DNA from 2 places in the Bradyrhizobium sp. USDA 4474 genome. Region 1 is predicted to be linked to the other one. Evidence: predicted binding sites of a transcription regulator. Region 1 holds the regulator's gene; the other holds the start of a gene.
The links. Region 1 encodes PhoB, which activates phosphate uptake and scavenging genes when phosphate is short. Its sites were predicted from a motif close to TGTCATNNANCTGTCAT; they were not measured.
Positions count from the first base shown of each region.

Region 1 (7,853 bases):
GCGCATTCTTGGCGCCGAGAGGACCGCAAAATGAGTGACCTTTCCGTATCGATGAGCGCCTCCGGCGGGCTCCCGCATGCCCAGCAGCCGCTGCCCGAAGCTCCGGCGAAGGTGACGGTGCGCAATCTCAACTTCTATTACGGCGAGCACCACGCGCTGAAGAACATCAATCTGGCGCTCGGCACCAACCGCGTCACGGCCTTCATCGGCCCGTCGGGCTGCGGCAAGTCGACCCTGCTGCGCATCTTCAACCGGATGTACGACCTCTATCCCGGCCAGCGCGTCACCGGCCAGCTGATGCTCGACCAGACCAACATCCTCGATCCCGGGCTGGACCTCAATCTGTTGCGCGCGCGCGTCGGCATGGTGTTCCAGAAGCCGACGCCGTTTCCGATGACGATCTACGAGAACATCGCCTTCGGCATCCGTCTCTACGAGAAGATCCCGAAGTCCGAGATGGACGACCGCGTCGAGAAGGCGCTGCGCGGCGGCGCGCTGTGGAACGAGGTCAAGGACAAGCTCAATGCATCCGGCCTCTCGCTCTCCGGCGGCCAGCAGCAGCGTCTCTGCATCGCGCGCACCGTCGCCGTGCGGCCCGAGGTGATCCTGTTCGACGAGCCCTGCTCGGCGCTCGACCCGATCTCGACCGCCAAGGTCGAGGAGCTGATCCAGGAACTGTCCGAGAATTACACGATCGCGATCGTCACCCACAACATGCAGCAGGCGGCGCGCGTCTCCGACAAGACCGCCTTCATGTATCTCGGCGAGTTGATCGAGTTCGACGACACCAGCAAGATCTTCACGTCGCCGACCGACCGGCGCACGCAGGATTACATTACCGGCCGGTTCGGCTGAGGAGACAGGACATGGGTTCTGAACATACCGCAAAGGCTTTCGATACCGACCTCCAGGAGCTCACCCGGTCGGTCGCGGAAATGGGCGGCCTCGCCGAGCGGATGATCGTCGATTCCGTCGACGCGCTGATCCGTCGCGACGTCGCGCTCGGCCAGCGCGTGGTCATCACCGACGCCGAGATCGACGCGCTTCAAAGGCGGATCGAGGAGCACGCCGTGCTCACCATCGCCCGCCGCCAGCCGATGGCGATCGATCTGCGCGAGATCGTCGGCGCCATGCGCGTCGCGACCGATCTCGAGCGGATCGGCGACCTCGCCAAGAACATGGGCAAACGCGTCGCGGCGCTTGAGACGGATTTCCATCCGCTCAAGCTGTTCCGTGGCCTCGAGCACATGACCGACCTCGTGCAGCAACAGGTCAAGTCGGTGCTGGATGCCTATGCCGCGCATGATCTGCCGGCGGCGATGGTGGTGTGGAAGGGCGACGAGGAGGTCGACGCCATCTGCACCTCGCTGTTCCGCGAGCTCCTCACCTACATGATGGAGGATCCGCGCAACATCTCGTTCTGCATCCATCTGATGTTCTGCGCCAAGAACATCGAGCGGATCGGCGACCACGCCACCAACATTGCCGAGACCGTGTTCTACATGATCGAAGGCCAGGCCATCACCGACAAGCGACCGAAGGGCGACATGACGACCTTCGCAACCACCGTCCCCAACACCTGAATCCTCAAGGAGCGACGACCCCATGGGCGCACGCATTATGGTGGTTGAAGACGAAGAAGCTCTCACCGAGCTGCTTCGCTACAATCTCGAAGGCGACGGTTATGACGTCGAGACGGTGATGCGCGGCGACGACGCCGACACCCGTCTCAAGGAGCACATTCCCGATCTGATCGTGCTCGACTGGATGCTGCCGGGCCTGTCCGGTATCGAGCTGTGCCGCCGGTTGCGGACGCGGTCCGACACCAAGCAGCTGCCGATCATCATGCTCACCGCGCGCGGCGAGGAGAGCGAGCGGGTGCGCGGCCTCGCCACCGGCGCCGACGATTACATCGTCAAGCCGTTCTCCGTGCCTGAGCTGTTGGCGCGGGTGAAAGGACTGCTGCGGCGTGCAAGCCCCGAGCGGCTCGCAACCGTGCTGGCTTTCGGCGACATCGAGCTCGACCGCGAAAAGCGTCGCGTGGCGCGCTCGGGCCGGCCGATCGACCTCGGCCCGACCGAATATCGCCTGCTGGAGTTCTTCCTGGAGCATCCCGGCCGCGTGTTCTCGCGCGAGCAGTTGCTCGACAGCGTCTGGGGCCGCGACATCTACATCGACGAGCGGACCGTCGACGTGCATATCGGCCGCCTGCGCAAGCTCCTCAATCTCGGCCGCGAGCAGGACCCGATCCGCACCGTCCGTGGCGCCGGCTACGCGCTCGACGACCGCTTCGCGAAGGCCGAGCAGGCCTGAGCACGGTGACATGCAAGCAAAATAAAAAGCGCGCCCTGGGGCGCGCTTTTTTATGTCTCGATCGTCGCAGGTACCGGGACGCTGTCGTCTGGAGCCATGCTCAGCGCGGACCCGGCTTCGCCGGCGCGCGGCGACGATCGGCCGCCGGCTGATACGCGACCCGCGAGTGCTGGGCGCAATAGGGCAGGCCGGAGAGCGCCTTGCCGCCGCAGAAGAAGAAGTCCGCGCTCGAGGGATCGCCGACCGGCCAGTGGCAGGTGGCCTCGTTCAATTCGAGCAGCGACAGCCGCTGGCTCATCGGCACCACGTTGTCGAAGGTCACAGGTTCAGCCTCGACCTCGACCTCGAAGGCCTGGGCGAGTGCGGTGTTGCCCCGCGAGATCGGGCGGCTCACGCGCATCATGTGCTGCGCGGGACGCGCCTTGCGCGGCCGGGGAGCTGCCGAAGACGGGCTCTTGGCGCGGCCGGACAGGCCGAGCCTGTGTACCTTGCCGATCACGGCGTTGCGGGTGACATTCCCAAGCTCAGCGGCAATCTGGCTGGCCGAAAGTCCGGCCTCCCAGAGCTTTTTCAGCTGTTCGACGCGATCGTCGGACCAAGTCAAAACGGTCATGGCACCCTTTCCTTCACCGCGCGCCGCCATCTGCGGGGCCGCACGACGAATGCGTAAGCTTCGAAAAACCCGTGCCGCCAGAATCCCTTAAGGCTCGCCGGGCGCAATCAGACGCCCGAACGTTTACGCCGGTACAAGAGGACTTTTGGGATCAGAACCGCTGCACGAGATGTCGTATCTGACAAGCCGAACGCTACAATATGGCGTGACTCACGCGCAAGAGTCCGGCGACTCGCTTCCACATGTTCCGTGGCGAATATCCCGCAAAATCGCCACCGCAAGACTACGGATTCAGCATGTCGCGAGGCGTTCGGGCGGCATTGACACCCGTTTCACCAGGCCTAAAATGGTGACGCGTGCCGCCCTTAAAAGGCGGCACGTTTCGTTTTCAGGCTGGTCAATGGTGCGTTGCGCAATGCACGCCCACACCGTCCGCAACATTCAAGTGGCCGTCATGACTAACAGCGCAGCGCCGCATTTGCTCCCCGTTTTCGCCAGGGCCGATCTCGGTTTTGAGCGCGGTGAAGGCGTTTGGTTGATCGCAACCAATGGCGATCGGTATCTCGATTTCACCTCGGGCGTCGCCGTGAATGCGCTCGGACATGCCCATCCCGCGCTGGTCAAGGCGCTGCAGGAGCAGGCCACCAAGCTCTGGCACATGTCGAACCTGTTCCAGAGCCCGGATGGCGAGAAGCTCGCCGCGCGTCTGTGCAACGAGAGTTTTGCCGACTTCGTGTTCTTCTGTAATTCCGGCGCCGAGGCGCTGGAGGGCGTGATCAAGCTGGTCCGCCATCATCACTTCTCCAAGGGCCATCCCGAGCGCTATCGCATCGTCACCTTCGAAGGCGCTTTCCATGGCCGCACGCTGGCGACGCTGGCCGCGACCGGATCGGCAAAATATCTCGAAGGCTTCGGGCCGCCGATGGACGGTTTCGACCAGGTGCCGCATGGCGACATCGAGGCCGTGAAGAAGGCGATCGGGCCACACACCGCCGGCATCCTGATCGAGCCGATCCAGGGTGAGGGCGGCGTGCGCTCTGCGACACCGTCTTTCCTCAAGGCGCTGCGTCAGCTCTGCGACGAGAAGGGCTTGCTGCTCGCCTTCGACGAAGTGCAGACCGGCATGGGCCGCACCGGCGACCTGTTTGCCCATCGGCGCACCGGCGTCACGCCTGACGTGATGTCGCTCGCCAAGGCGCTCGGCGGTGGCTTCCCGATCGGCGCGGTGCTGGCAACGGGGGATGCAGCCTCCGGCATGGGACCCGGCTCGCACGGCTCGACCTTCGGCGGCAATCCGCTGGCGATCGCAGCTGCAAACGCCGTGCTCGATGTCATGCTCAAGCCCGGCTTCTTCGACCACGTGCAGAAGATGTCGCTGCTCCTGAAGCAGAAACTCGCTTCCGTGATCGACCGTCACCCCGATATCCTCAGCGAAGTCCGCGGCGAGGGGCTCTTGATCGGCATCAAGGCCGTGGTGCCCTCAGGCGATCTGGTTGCGGCCTTGCGCAACGAAAAACTGCTCACCGTCGGCGCCGGCGACAATGTCGTACGCTTCCTGCCGCCGCTGATCGTCACCGAAGCCGAGATCGAGGACAGCGTCGCCAGGCTCGAACGCGCCTGCACGGCGCTGTCGGGTAACAAGCGGGCGGCAAGCTGATGAGCAAGAGTCCCAAGCACTTCCTCGATATCAACGAGCTGCCGCTGTCGGAGCTCAAGAGCATGCTCGCGGCTTCTTCCGCCATGAAGGCGAAGCAGAAGGCGCACCAGCCGGTCAAGCCGCTCGAAGGCAAGACGCTGGCGATGATCTTCGAGCGCCCCTCGACCCGCACCCGCGTCTCATTCGATGTCGCCATGCGCCAGCTCGGCGGCGAACCCATCATGCTGACCGGTGCCGAGATGCAACTCGGCCGCGGCGAGACCATTGCCGACACCGCGCGCGTGCTGTCGCGCTATGTCGACGCCATCATGATCCGCATCCTCAATCACGAGGCCCTGCTGGAACTCGCGGCGAACGCGACCGTGCCCGTCATCAACGGCCTGACGCGGCGCTCGCACCCGTGCCAGGTGATGGCCGACCTCATGACCTATGAGGAGCATCGCGGCCCGATCGAAGGTCGTACAGTGGCCTGGACCGGCGACGACAACAATGTGCTGGCGTCCTGGGCCCACGCCGCCGAGCGCTTCAAGTTCCAGCTCAATGTCGCGACGCCGCCCGAGCTCGCGCCGAAAAAGGCGATGCGCGACTTCATCAAGACCACGGGTGCGCCGATCGTGCTCGGCACCGATCCCGAGGCCGCGGTCAAGGGCGCCGATTGTGTCGTCACCGACACCTGGGTGTCGATGGGTGACAAGGAAGGTGAGCACCGCCACAACGTGCTCAAGCCCTACCAGGTCAATTCCAAGCTGATGTCGCTGGCCAAGCCCGACGCGCTGTTCATGCACTGCCTGCCGGCCCATCGCGGCGAGGAGGTCACCGACGAGGTGATCGACGGCCCGCAATCGGTCGTGTTCGACGAGGCCGAAAACCGCCTGCATGCGCAGAAGGGCATTTTGGCCTGGTGCTTTGACGCGGTGAAGTGATCCTTCTCATGGGCCCGGTGGTCACTCCGGGCTACGCAGGCCGTCGTTCCGAGGGGCGCCGGAATGCGGGCGTGCCTCTTTCATTTCGGATAGACCGACCCCAGATAGAGCGCCATGGTTTCCCAATCTCCTGACATGAAAACCGGGCCCGAAGGCCCGGTTCGCGCGCCATCAGCGGTTCCGATCGATGACGCCGTGCTGCCCTACGAGGTCGACGCGCTCGATGTGCGCGGCCGCCTGGTGCGGCTTGGTCCCGCGCTCGACGAGATCCTGACCAAGCACGATTATCCGGCACCCGTAGGCAAGCTGCTCGGCGAGGCCATCGTGCTGACGACCCTGCTCGGCTCGGCGCTCAAATTCGAAGGCCGCTTCATCCTTCAGGCCCAAACCGACGGCCCGGTGTCTTTCCTCGTGGTGGACTATCAGGCGCCCGATCGTCTGCGCGCCTATGCGCGCTTCGATGCCGAGCGCCTCGGCAATGCCAAGGATTCCGGGACGCTGCTGGGCCGCGGCCACCTCGCCATGACTATTGACCAGGGGCCCGACATGAGCCGCTACCAGGGTCTGGTCGCGCTCGACGGCGGCAGCCTGGAAGATGCCGCACACGAATATTTCCTGCGCTCCGAGCAGATCCCGACGCGCGTGCGTCTCGCGGTCGGCGAGGAGTGGCGCTCGAGCGACGGCGGCAAGCATCGCTGGCGCGCCGGCGGACTGCTGATGCAATTCCTGCCGAAAGCACCGGAGCGCGCGCGGCAGGCGGATTTGCATCCTGGCGATGCGCCCGAGGGCCTTGAGGTGCATAGCGTTGCCGAAGACGATGCCTGGGTCGAAGCCCGCTCGCTGATCGAGACGGTCGAGGACGTCGAGCTGATCGACCCCGATCTGTCCGGCGAGCGGCTGCTCTACCGCCTCTTCCACGAGCGCGGCGTGCGCGTGTTCAAGCCAATGGTCCTGAAAGCGCAATGCTCCTGCTCGCGCGACGCGGTTGCGTCGATGCTGAAGAGCTTTTCAGCGGACGACCGCTCCGCCATGGTCAAGGACGACAAGGTCGTCGTGACCTGCGAGTTCTGCTCGTCGGTGTACGAGTTCACGCCTGATGAAGCGGGCGTGGAAGACGCGTAGGTGTCGGCCCCGTAGGTGGATCAGCGAAGCGTAATCCAGCTCTTTTGTTTCTGTGGAAATGGACAGCGTGGATTGCGCCTTCGGCCAATCCACCCGATGGAGCCTGCGCCCGGAGGCTAATTCAACACCCGCTTGTTGTCAGGGCTGTCCAGCGAGAACGTCGGCACGTCGATCTCGAAACGTTCGCCGCTTGCGCTGACCATCTGGTAGCGGCCGGTCATGAAGCCGGAGGCGGTCGTGAGCGGGACGCCGGAGGTGTATTCGAAGCGCTCGCCGGGGGCTAGCGTCGGCTGCTCACCGATCACTCCCTCGCCCCGGACCTCCTGCTGGCGCCCGGTGGCGTCAGTGATGATCCAGTGCCGCGTGCGCAGTTGCACCGTCTCATTGCCGGTGTTCGTGATGACGATGGTGTAGGACCAGAAATAGCGGGAGCGCTCGGCCGAGGACTCCCCCGGCACGAAATTGGGCTCGACGGTTACTTCGATCTGGCGGGTCACGGCGCGGTACATGGCTGCCATCATAACGAAAACCCCGACGGGAACCAAACGCCGCAGGCGGTCCCGGCGACATCGTCCCGCCAGAATTCACGAGGAATTAGGCCCTGATGTGATCCAGCCGCTTTGCGAGGCGGCGACAGGACCGGTACACTCCCATACGTCGCGATTTGCGGAAGGGTTTTTGGCCCCGATGACCATTGCCGATCAAGTGACGGGATCGACGATCGCGGGAACTGCAGGAGCCAAACCTGTGGAGGCCAAGCCGCGCGTTACTGCGCCAGCCATCACGCTGCCTGCCATCGGCGAGCGCGAGCTCAGGCTTGACCTGTTCCGGGGTCTCGCGCTGTGGCTCATCTTCATCGACCATCTTCCGCCGAATCTGCTGACCTGGTTCACGATCCGCAACTACGGCTTCAGCGACGCGACCGAGATCTTCATCTTCATCTCCGGCTACACCGCCGCCTTCGTCTACGGCCGCGCGATGCTGGAGAACGGTTTCGTCGTCGCCACCGCGCGCATTCTGCGGCGTGTCTGGCAGATCTATGTTGCTCACGTATTCCTGTTCACGATCTTCCTCGCCGAAATCTCCTACGTCGCGACCAGCTTCGAGAACCCGCTCTATACCGAAGAGATGGGCATCATGGATTTCCTCAAGCAGCCCGACATCACCATCGTGCAGGCGCTGCTGCTGCGCTTCCGTCCCGTCAACATGGACGTGCTGCCGCTCT
Region 1 covers NZ_JBSRZJ010000002.1:2,927,490-2,935,342, reverse strand. The annotation lists gene pstA (phosphate ABC transporter permease PstA) at 1-34, shown strand, start outside; gene pstB (phosphate ABC transporter ATP-binding protein PstB) at 31-855, shown strand; gene phoU (phosphate signaling complex protein PhoU) at 867-1,583, shown strand; gene phoB (phosphate regulon transcriptional regulator PhoB) at 1,606-2,313, shown strand; gene ACVW16_RS15715 (GcrA family cell cycle regulator) at 2,414-2,926, opposite strand; gene ACVW16_RS15710 (acetylornithine transaminase) at 3,381-4,583, shown strand; gene argF (ornithine carbamoyltransferase) at 4,583-5,506, shown strand; gene ACVW16_RS15700 (Hsp33 family molecular chaperone) at 5,621-6,628, shown strand; gene apaG (Co2+/Mg2+ efflux protein ApaG) at 6,745-7,137, opposite strand; gene ACVW16_RS15690 (OpgC domain-containing protein) at 7,316-7,853, shown strand, end outside.

Region 2 (7,853 bases), 1.1 Mb from region 1:
ACGCTGCCGATCAGCGTGCCGACATAGCTGATCAGCAGCGTCTCGCCGAGCAGTCTCAGCCATTTGTGCCGGCCCCAGAACCACTCGCCAGGATTGGTCCAGACCCGCTCGCCGCTATCGAGGGTCAGGATGCGGTCGAAATAGCTGACGAAGTTGCCGAAATAGCTGAAGAACGTCCGCAAATTCACCTCGGCGCCGATCGAGGCCACAATCAGCGCGACGACGAAGACGGCGAGGCCCGCCAGCAGCCGCAAGCGCTTGCGTGCGACCGCCTTGCGATAGGCGGCGTTGAGGGCGGCGAGCTGCTGCTCGGGAAGGATCGAAACCGCAATCGTCATCGAAGGCACAGATCCAGGACAGACAGATCCATCAAGAAAAGAGCCGGGTCCCTCGACCCGGCTCCAGTACATCGTCCCGACGAGGTCAGGACGCCTTCTTGCGCAGATTGTCGACGAACTTGATCAGCTCGATGGTCTTGTTGTAATCGTCGGTGGCGACCGGCTCCCAGGGCTTGTTCTTGCCGTCGGAGAGCTTCTTGAACGCCTCGGGGTCCTTCGTCGCCGCATCGAGGAAGGCCTTCTTGATCGCGGCCTTCATGTCGTCAGGCAGATCGCTGAGATAGGCATAGGGCGAGTTGATGATGAGGTCGGACTTCACGATGATGCGGAAATCCTCCTTCTTCATCGGCGTGCCGTCGGCCGACTTCACCATGCCCTTGTTGAGCATGCGGGTCAGGTTGGAATCGTCGTCGGCGTTCCACCAGTTGGCGGCGACATCGACGGTTCCTTGCGCGAGCGCGAGAACGGCGTTCTCGTGGCTGCCGGTGAAGACGACCTTGGAGAAATAGGCATCGGGATCGATCCCCATCGCGTTCAGCTTGAAGCGGGGCATGTTGTTGCCGGACGTGGAGTTCGGATCGACCAGCCCGAGGTTCTTGCCCTTGAGATCCTCGATCTTCCGGTACGGCGATTTCGCCAACACGTAGAACACCGAGTAGTAGCCCTTCGAGCCGTCGGAATTGACGTCGATGACGAAGGCGTCGGTCTTCACGCCGGTGAGGCGGGCACGCGCAAAGGAAGCCGGACCGTAATAGCCGATCTGGATGTTGCCGGCGCGCTGGCCCTCGATCAGAGCCGCGTAGTCGTTGGCGACACGCAGTGTGACCTTGATGCCAAGCTCCTTGGACAGATAGCTGATGAAGGGGGCATAGCGCTCGGTCACGCCCGAGCCGTTCTCGGCCGGAATCGCGGCGAAGGTGATCTCCGGATATTTCGTCCTCCAGTCTTCGGCGGAGGCGGATCCGGCAAAGGTCAGCGCGGCTGCGCCGGCGAGAATGAGTCTGCGAGTGATCATGATGTCCTCTTCATGTGATAGGATCGGTTGACGCAAGACTGGCAATAATGGATGCGGCGCAGCTCAGGCAGCCGCGGCCCTTCCGAGCGCCGGGACGCCCTCGGGCGCCGGCGCAGGCGCGCCGCCCATGATTTCGGCGGCTTCGAGATCATAGAGCTCACGCGCGACGAGGTCGGTCAGTGCGGACGGGGCGCCATCGAACACCACCCGCCCCTGCGCCATACCGATCAGGCGGTCGCAATAGCTGCGCGCCAGATCGAGCGAATGCAAATTGCAGATCACGGTGATGCCGAAGTGCTTGTTGATGCGCAGCAGCGCGTCCATGACGATCTTGGTGTTGCGCGGATCGAGCGAGGCGATCGGCTCGTCGGCGAGGATGATGTCCGGCTGCTGCACCAGCGCCCGCGCGATGGCGACGCGCTGCTGCTGGCCGCCGGAGAGCTGGTCGGCGCGCTGGGCGGCGAGCGCGGCGATGTCGAACTGTTCGAGCGCCGACATCGCCAGCGCCTTGTCTTGCTCGGGCCAGACCTGCGATAGCGAGCGCCAGGCCGGCATGGTTGCCAAACGACCCATCAGCACATTGGTCAGCACGTCGAGCCGGCCGACCAGGTTGAACTGCTGGAAGATCATGGCCGAGCGCGCCCGCCACTGCCGCAGCTCCTTGCCACGCAGCGCGGTGACGTCGAGGCCGTCGAACAGGATGCGGCCCTGCGTCGGCGTCACCAGACGGTTGATGGTCCGCAGCAAGGTGGACTTGCCGGCGCCGGAGCGCCCGATCACACCGACGAAGCCGCCGGGCGAGATTTGAAACGAAGCGTCGTCCACCGCGGCTTTTGCGCCGAAGCGGCACGTCAGACCCTCAACCACCAGCATGCAGCGCTCCAGAGTAGCTGGAGCCCACCGCTAGCGCCGGCGGTTGACACTTGTGTGACATGAGCACGACGGTGCGGCGATCCAACACAGCTCATCCCCTGTCATTGTATCGTCATGATGATGTCATCGGGCAGCTCGAAGACGAGCGCCCGCCCTCGAAATTTCGGATACAACATGACCAAGGTGCTTTCGGTCGAGCCGACCATCGATCCTTCGGCGAAACTGCACGAGGTCAGGCTCGGCGCCTACACCGAGGTCGGCGCGCGAACGATCCTGCACGAGGTGGCGATGGGCGATTACTCCTACGTCGTCAACGACGCGCAGATCACCTACACCACGATCGGAAAGTTCTGCTCGATTGCGGCGATGACGCGGATCAATCCCGGCAATCATCCGATGCACCGCGCCACGCAGGCGCATTTCACCTACCGCTCCAGCGCCTACTTTCCCGGCGAGAGCGACGACAGCGAGTTTTTCGAGTGGCGACGCCAGCATCACGTCCATATCGGCCACGACGTCTGGATCGGCCATGGCGCGATCGTGCTGCCGGGCCGCAACATCGGCACCGGCGCGGTCATCGCAGCCGGCGCCATCGTCACCAAGGACGTGCCGGCCTATACCATCGTCGCCGGCAATCCCGCGCGCATCGTCCGCCGCCGGTTCTCGGAAGAGATTGCCGGGCGGCTTGCCAAGCTGGCATGGTGGGACTGGGATCACGACAAATTGCGTGAAGCGCTGCCCGATTTCCGCAAGCTCGCGATTGAAGATTTCCTCGGAGCATACGAAGCAGGGGCAAGTTTCCCTTCCAGCAAACGAAGCGCGGTCGCGTGACAGACATTTTCATCGAGGGTGGCCGGACGCTGATCGGCTCCGAGCTCGCCGAAACTTCCCTCGCAGTTTCAGGAACCGACATCGCGCAGATCGATGCATCCCGCGGCCGGGCACGGCTGGCGATCGATGCGCGCAATCTTCTGGTGCTGCCTGGAATCGTCGATCTGCACGGCGACGCCTTCGAGCGGCAGATGATGCCGCGCGCCGGCGTCGACTTCCCGATCGACGTCGCGCTTGACGACACCGACCGCCAGGTCATCGGTAACGGCATCACAACGGTATTCCACGCCACCACCTGGTCGTGGGAGCCGGGCCTGCGCAGCGGCGACAATGCAAGGCGCCTGCTCGAGGCGATCGAGCGGCAGCGTCCGCGCTTCGCCGCCGATACCCGTTTCCATCTGCGCCACGAGACCTACAATCTCGATGCCGAAGATGAGATCAGCCAGTGGCTCGGAGAGGGCCGCGTCGACCTGTTCGCCTTCAACGACCACATGGACGGGGTCGTGGCCGACATCTCCAATCCACGCAAGCGCAACCGCATGGTGGAACGCACCGGGCTGTCGAGCGAAGACTTCGACAAGCTCGTCACGCATATCGTCTCGCGCGCCGCCGATGTTCCGGCGTCGATCAACCGGCTCGCAGCAGTGGCCCGCGCGGCCGACGTGCGGATGCTCTCGCACGACGATGCGACGCCGGCGATGCGCAAGTCATTTCGCGACATGGGCGTGAAGCTCGCCGAGTTTCCGATCAATGAGGAGACGGCGCGCGAGGCCGCGGCTGCCGGCGACGCCATCGTCTACGGCGCGCCGAATGTCGTGCGCGGCGGCAGCCACACCGGCTGGACCAAGGCGTCCGACATGATCGCGAAGGGCCTCTGCTCGGTGCTGGCCTCCGACTACTACTATCCGGCGCCGCTGCTCGCGGCCTTCCGCCTGGCCGCCGAGGGCGTGCGGCCGCTGACCGAAGCCTGGAAGCTGATCTCGTCGGCACCGGCAGAAGCCACCGGGCTGACCGATCGCGGCACGCTCGCGACAGGCCTTCGTGCCGACATCCTGCTCGTCGACGACAGTGCGCCGTTGCGGCCGCGGCTGGTCGCGGTGATCTCAGCCGGCAAGCTCGTGCATCTCGCCGATGCGACCCGGCTGATCGGCACAGCAGCGGCGCCGCGCGAGACTGTCGTTGCGGCCTAAATTGGCTATGCTCCTGAAATGACAGGTTTCCCCCGCTACGCGATCTATTTTGCCGCCGGCGCAGACAGCGCGCTCTCGCGCTTTGGCGCCGAGCTGCTCGGCTATGATGCCTATACGGGCGAGGAGCCACCCTTTGCCGGCGACGCGTTACGCGTTGCACCTGACTGGCGCGACATCACCGCCGATCCCCGCAGATACGGCTTTCACGGCACGCTCAAGGCGCCGATGGCGCTGGCGGCGGGCAGGACCGAAGCGGAGCTCTCGGCGGCGTGTGCCGCATTTGCCGGCAAGGCCCGGCCGATTCCGGTGATCCGTCCTGTGGTCGGTGCTATCAGTGGCTTCATTGCTGTGATCCCGGCTGAGCCGGTCGATGCGCTTCAAAAGCTTGCCGCCGATTGCGCCCGCGATTTCGATTGCTTCCGTCCACCACTGACGGCGGAAGACCGCGCGCGGCGCAAGCCCGACAGGCTCAGCGAGCGGCAGCGCGACTATCTCGATCGCTGGGGCTATCCCTACGTGATGGAGGAGTTCCGCTTCCACATGACCCTGACGGGGCGGCTGGATGCGGATCGGCGCGGGCCGATCCTGGAGATGTTGCGGGCGCGGTTTGCGGGGCTCGGTCTCGACACGCTCGAGATCGATCGCATCACGCTGTTCAAGCAGGATGACGCGAAGACGAGGTTTCGCGTCATTGGCGAGTGGACGCTGGCGAGCTAGCGCGGCTGCGCGGCATTCTCAATGTCGTCCCGGCAAAGGCCGGGACGACGGCGGAGACTTTGGATTACTTTCCCCAGCGCAGCGCCAACGCGTCGCGCTCCTTGGCGAGTTCGAGCAGTCCTGCCCGCGTCGCGGGATGCAGCGGCTGCAGCGGGTGGCGGACCGCGTCGGACTTGATCACGCCTCCGGCCTGCATCATCGCCTTGCAGGCGATCAGACCGCATTGACGGTTCTCGTAATTGATCAGCGGCAGCCAGCGTTCATAGGCGGTCTTGGCCTTCTCCCGATCGCCCGCGAAATAGGGATCGATGATCTGGCGGATACCGTCGGGATAGCCGCCGCCGGTCATCGCGCCGGTCGCGCCGGCATCGAGATCGGCCATCAGCGTGATCGCCTCCTCGCCGTCCCAGGGACCCTCTATATCCTTGCCGCCGGCCTCGATCAGGCTGCGGAGCTTTGACGCCGCGCCCGGCACCTCGATCTTGAAATAGCGGATATTGGAGAATTCGTGCGCCAACCGTGCCAGCAGCTCGACCGACAGCGGCGTGCCCGCGACCGGCGCGTCCTGGATCATGATCGGGATGTTGATCGCGCCCGAGAGCACCTTGAAGAATTCGACGATGCCCTTTTCAGGCACCCGGAACGTGGCGCCGTGATAGGGCGGCATGACCATGACCATGGCCGCACCGGCGGCCTCGGCCTGCCGGCTCCGCGCCGCGCAAACGGCCGAGCTGAAATGGGTGGTGGTGACGATCACCGGCACGCGGCCGGCGACCTGCTCCAGCACCGCATGCATCACGCTCTCGCGTTCGGCATCGGTCAGCACGAATTGCTCGGAGAAATTGGCGAGGATGCAGATGCCGTTCGAACCGGCATCGATCATGAAATCGATGCAGCGACGCTGGCCCTCGAGATCGAGCTCGCCGCGCTCGTCGAAGATGGTGGGGGCGACCGGAAACACGCCGCGATAGGGGCGCTGGGCCTTGTGGGGGGTGACCGGCATCGAAATTATCTCCCTGTAGTCCCGTCGTTAGAGCTTGGTACCGCTACCATTTACAGGTCGCAGGCAGGCGCGGCAATGCCGATCCGCGTTCCGTCGAGCCGGGAATGGAAGCCTTAAGCGGACTTTACGGCGCCGAGGAAGCCCTCGACCGCGACACGGAGGCGGTCGGCGTCGGCCGACATCTTGGTCACGGATTGGAACAGCACCGTGCCGGCATTGCCGGTCTCCTGGTTGAGCTGGGCCACGCTGCCGATGGTATCGGTGACCTCGCGGGTGCCCTGGGCGGCATGCTGGAAGTTGCGCGAGATCTCGGTTGTGGCCGCGCGCTGCTGTTCGACGGCGGCGGCAATGGCGGTCATCTTTTCGTCGATGCCGCTGATGGCGCCCCCGATCGAACGGATGGCGGCGACCGCCTGACCAGTCGCGCCCTGGATCTCCTCCACCTGGCGCGAGATCTCTTCCGTCGCGGTCGCGGTCTGCGAGGCGAGGCTCTTGACCTCGCCGGCAACCACCGCAAAGCCGCGGCCGGCCTCGCCGGCACGGGCCGCCTCGATCGTGGCGTTCAAGGCGAGCAGATTGGTCTGGCCGGCGATGGCGTGGATCATCTTCACGACTTCGCTGATGCGGCCTGCGGTCTGGTCGAGGATTTCGACGGTGGCATTGGTCTGCTCGACCTGGAACACCGCTTCGCGCGCATCACGTGCGCTGGACTGCACTTGCGCGGAGATCTCGCCGACAGAGGCCGAGAGCTCCTCGGTCGCGGCCGCGATGCTTTCGAGATTGTTGGTGGCCTGCTCGGCGGCGGACGAGACCGCGGAAGTCTGGCTGCTCGATTCCGACACCAACGTGCGCACGTCGGTCGCGGTCGCATCGAGCTCCTTGGCCGATGTCGCGACGCTTTGAATCACCGCCTGCACGGTTTCGTCAAAGCTACGGCACGCCTCGTCGACGGTGCCCGAGCGGGCGAGCTGCATCGCCTGCTGCGATTCGCGTTCCCGGCCAAGACGTTCCGCGGTGGCCGCGCTTTCGCGCAGGCTTTCCAGCGCGGCGGCCATGGTGCCGAACTCGTCGGGATAGCGGGGTTGCGGAACCGACGTTGCGTAGTCGCGCGCGCTGATCCGGGCGATCGCGTCGAGAATGGCGCGCACCGGACGCATCAGGCGATTTCGCACGACATAGACACCGGCGAGCGTCACGGCGAGCGCCAGCAGGAACGCGAGCGACTGCACGATCAGATTGGTCAGCGCCTTGGCCTGGACGGTCTCGGCGCGCGCGATCGACTGGTCGAGCGCCTTGGTCGCGATCCCGACAATGAGCGGGAACGGCGACTGGCACAGCACATTCCAGTCCGCCGCCGCCATCGCCGGCTTGCCGCTGCCGTCGAAATTCTTGGTGAGATCGCCGATCTGCCTGAGCACGCCGTCCGTCTTGCCACGCGCCTCCGTGGCGGCGCTGATCAACTCCGCGGCCACGTCGGGCGAGGCCAACAACTCGTCCATGCCGGACCAGGCGGAAGCGATGGTGCCGTCCCATTGCGCCAGCGCGCGCTTCTGGGCGTCGTCGAGCGGCTTGCTGCTGTTGACGTTCGAGCGCAATGCCGAACAATGGATTCCATAGCGGTCGCGCACCTGCCAGGCGAGACGTCGGACCTGGATCATGCGGGCAATGAAGGGATCGTCCATCCAGGCGCGGTTCGACACCGCGGTGGAGGCGAGATTCGCGGTGTCGATGACCTTGGAGACGGCGTCGTACCAGGAGTTGGTGCGCTCGATCTTGCGTTCGGCACGGGGACGCCTGGCTTCGTCGTAGAACAGCTGGAATTGCGGCGCGGCCTCGCCCCAGCGCTGCTTCAGCGTGCTCGCAAGCTCGTCGCGCCGGACGAAGTT
Region 2 covers NZ_JBSRZJ010000002.1:3,989,139-3,996,991, reverse strand. The annotation lists gene phnE (phosphonate ABC transporter, permease protein PhnE) at 1-338, opposite strand, end outside; gene phnD (phosphonate ABC transporter substrate-binding protein) at 424-1,353, opposite strand; gene phnC (phosphonate ABC transporter ATP-binding protein) at 1,417-2,226, opposite strand; gene ACVW16_RS20740 (transferase hexapeptide repeat family protein) at 2,401-3,057, shown strand; gene ACVW16_RS20735 (alpha-D-ribose 1-methylphosphonate 5-triphosphate diphosphatase) at 3,054-4,247, shown strand; gene ACVW16_RS20730 (DUF1045 domain-containing protein) at 4,266-4,964, shown strand; gene ACVW16_RS20725 (dihydrodipicolinate synthase family protein) at 5,029-5,967, opposite strand; gene ACVW16_RS20720 (methyl-accepting chemotaxis protein) at 6,081-7,853, opposite strand, start outside.
Region 2: the regulator PhoB is predicted to act here: its motif matches at 2,326-2,342, upstream of phnC (phosphonate ABC transporter ATP-binding protein).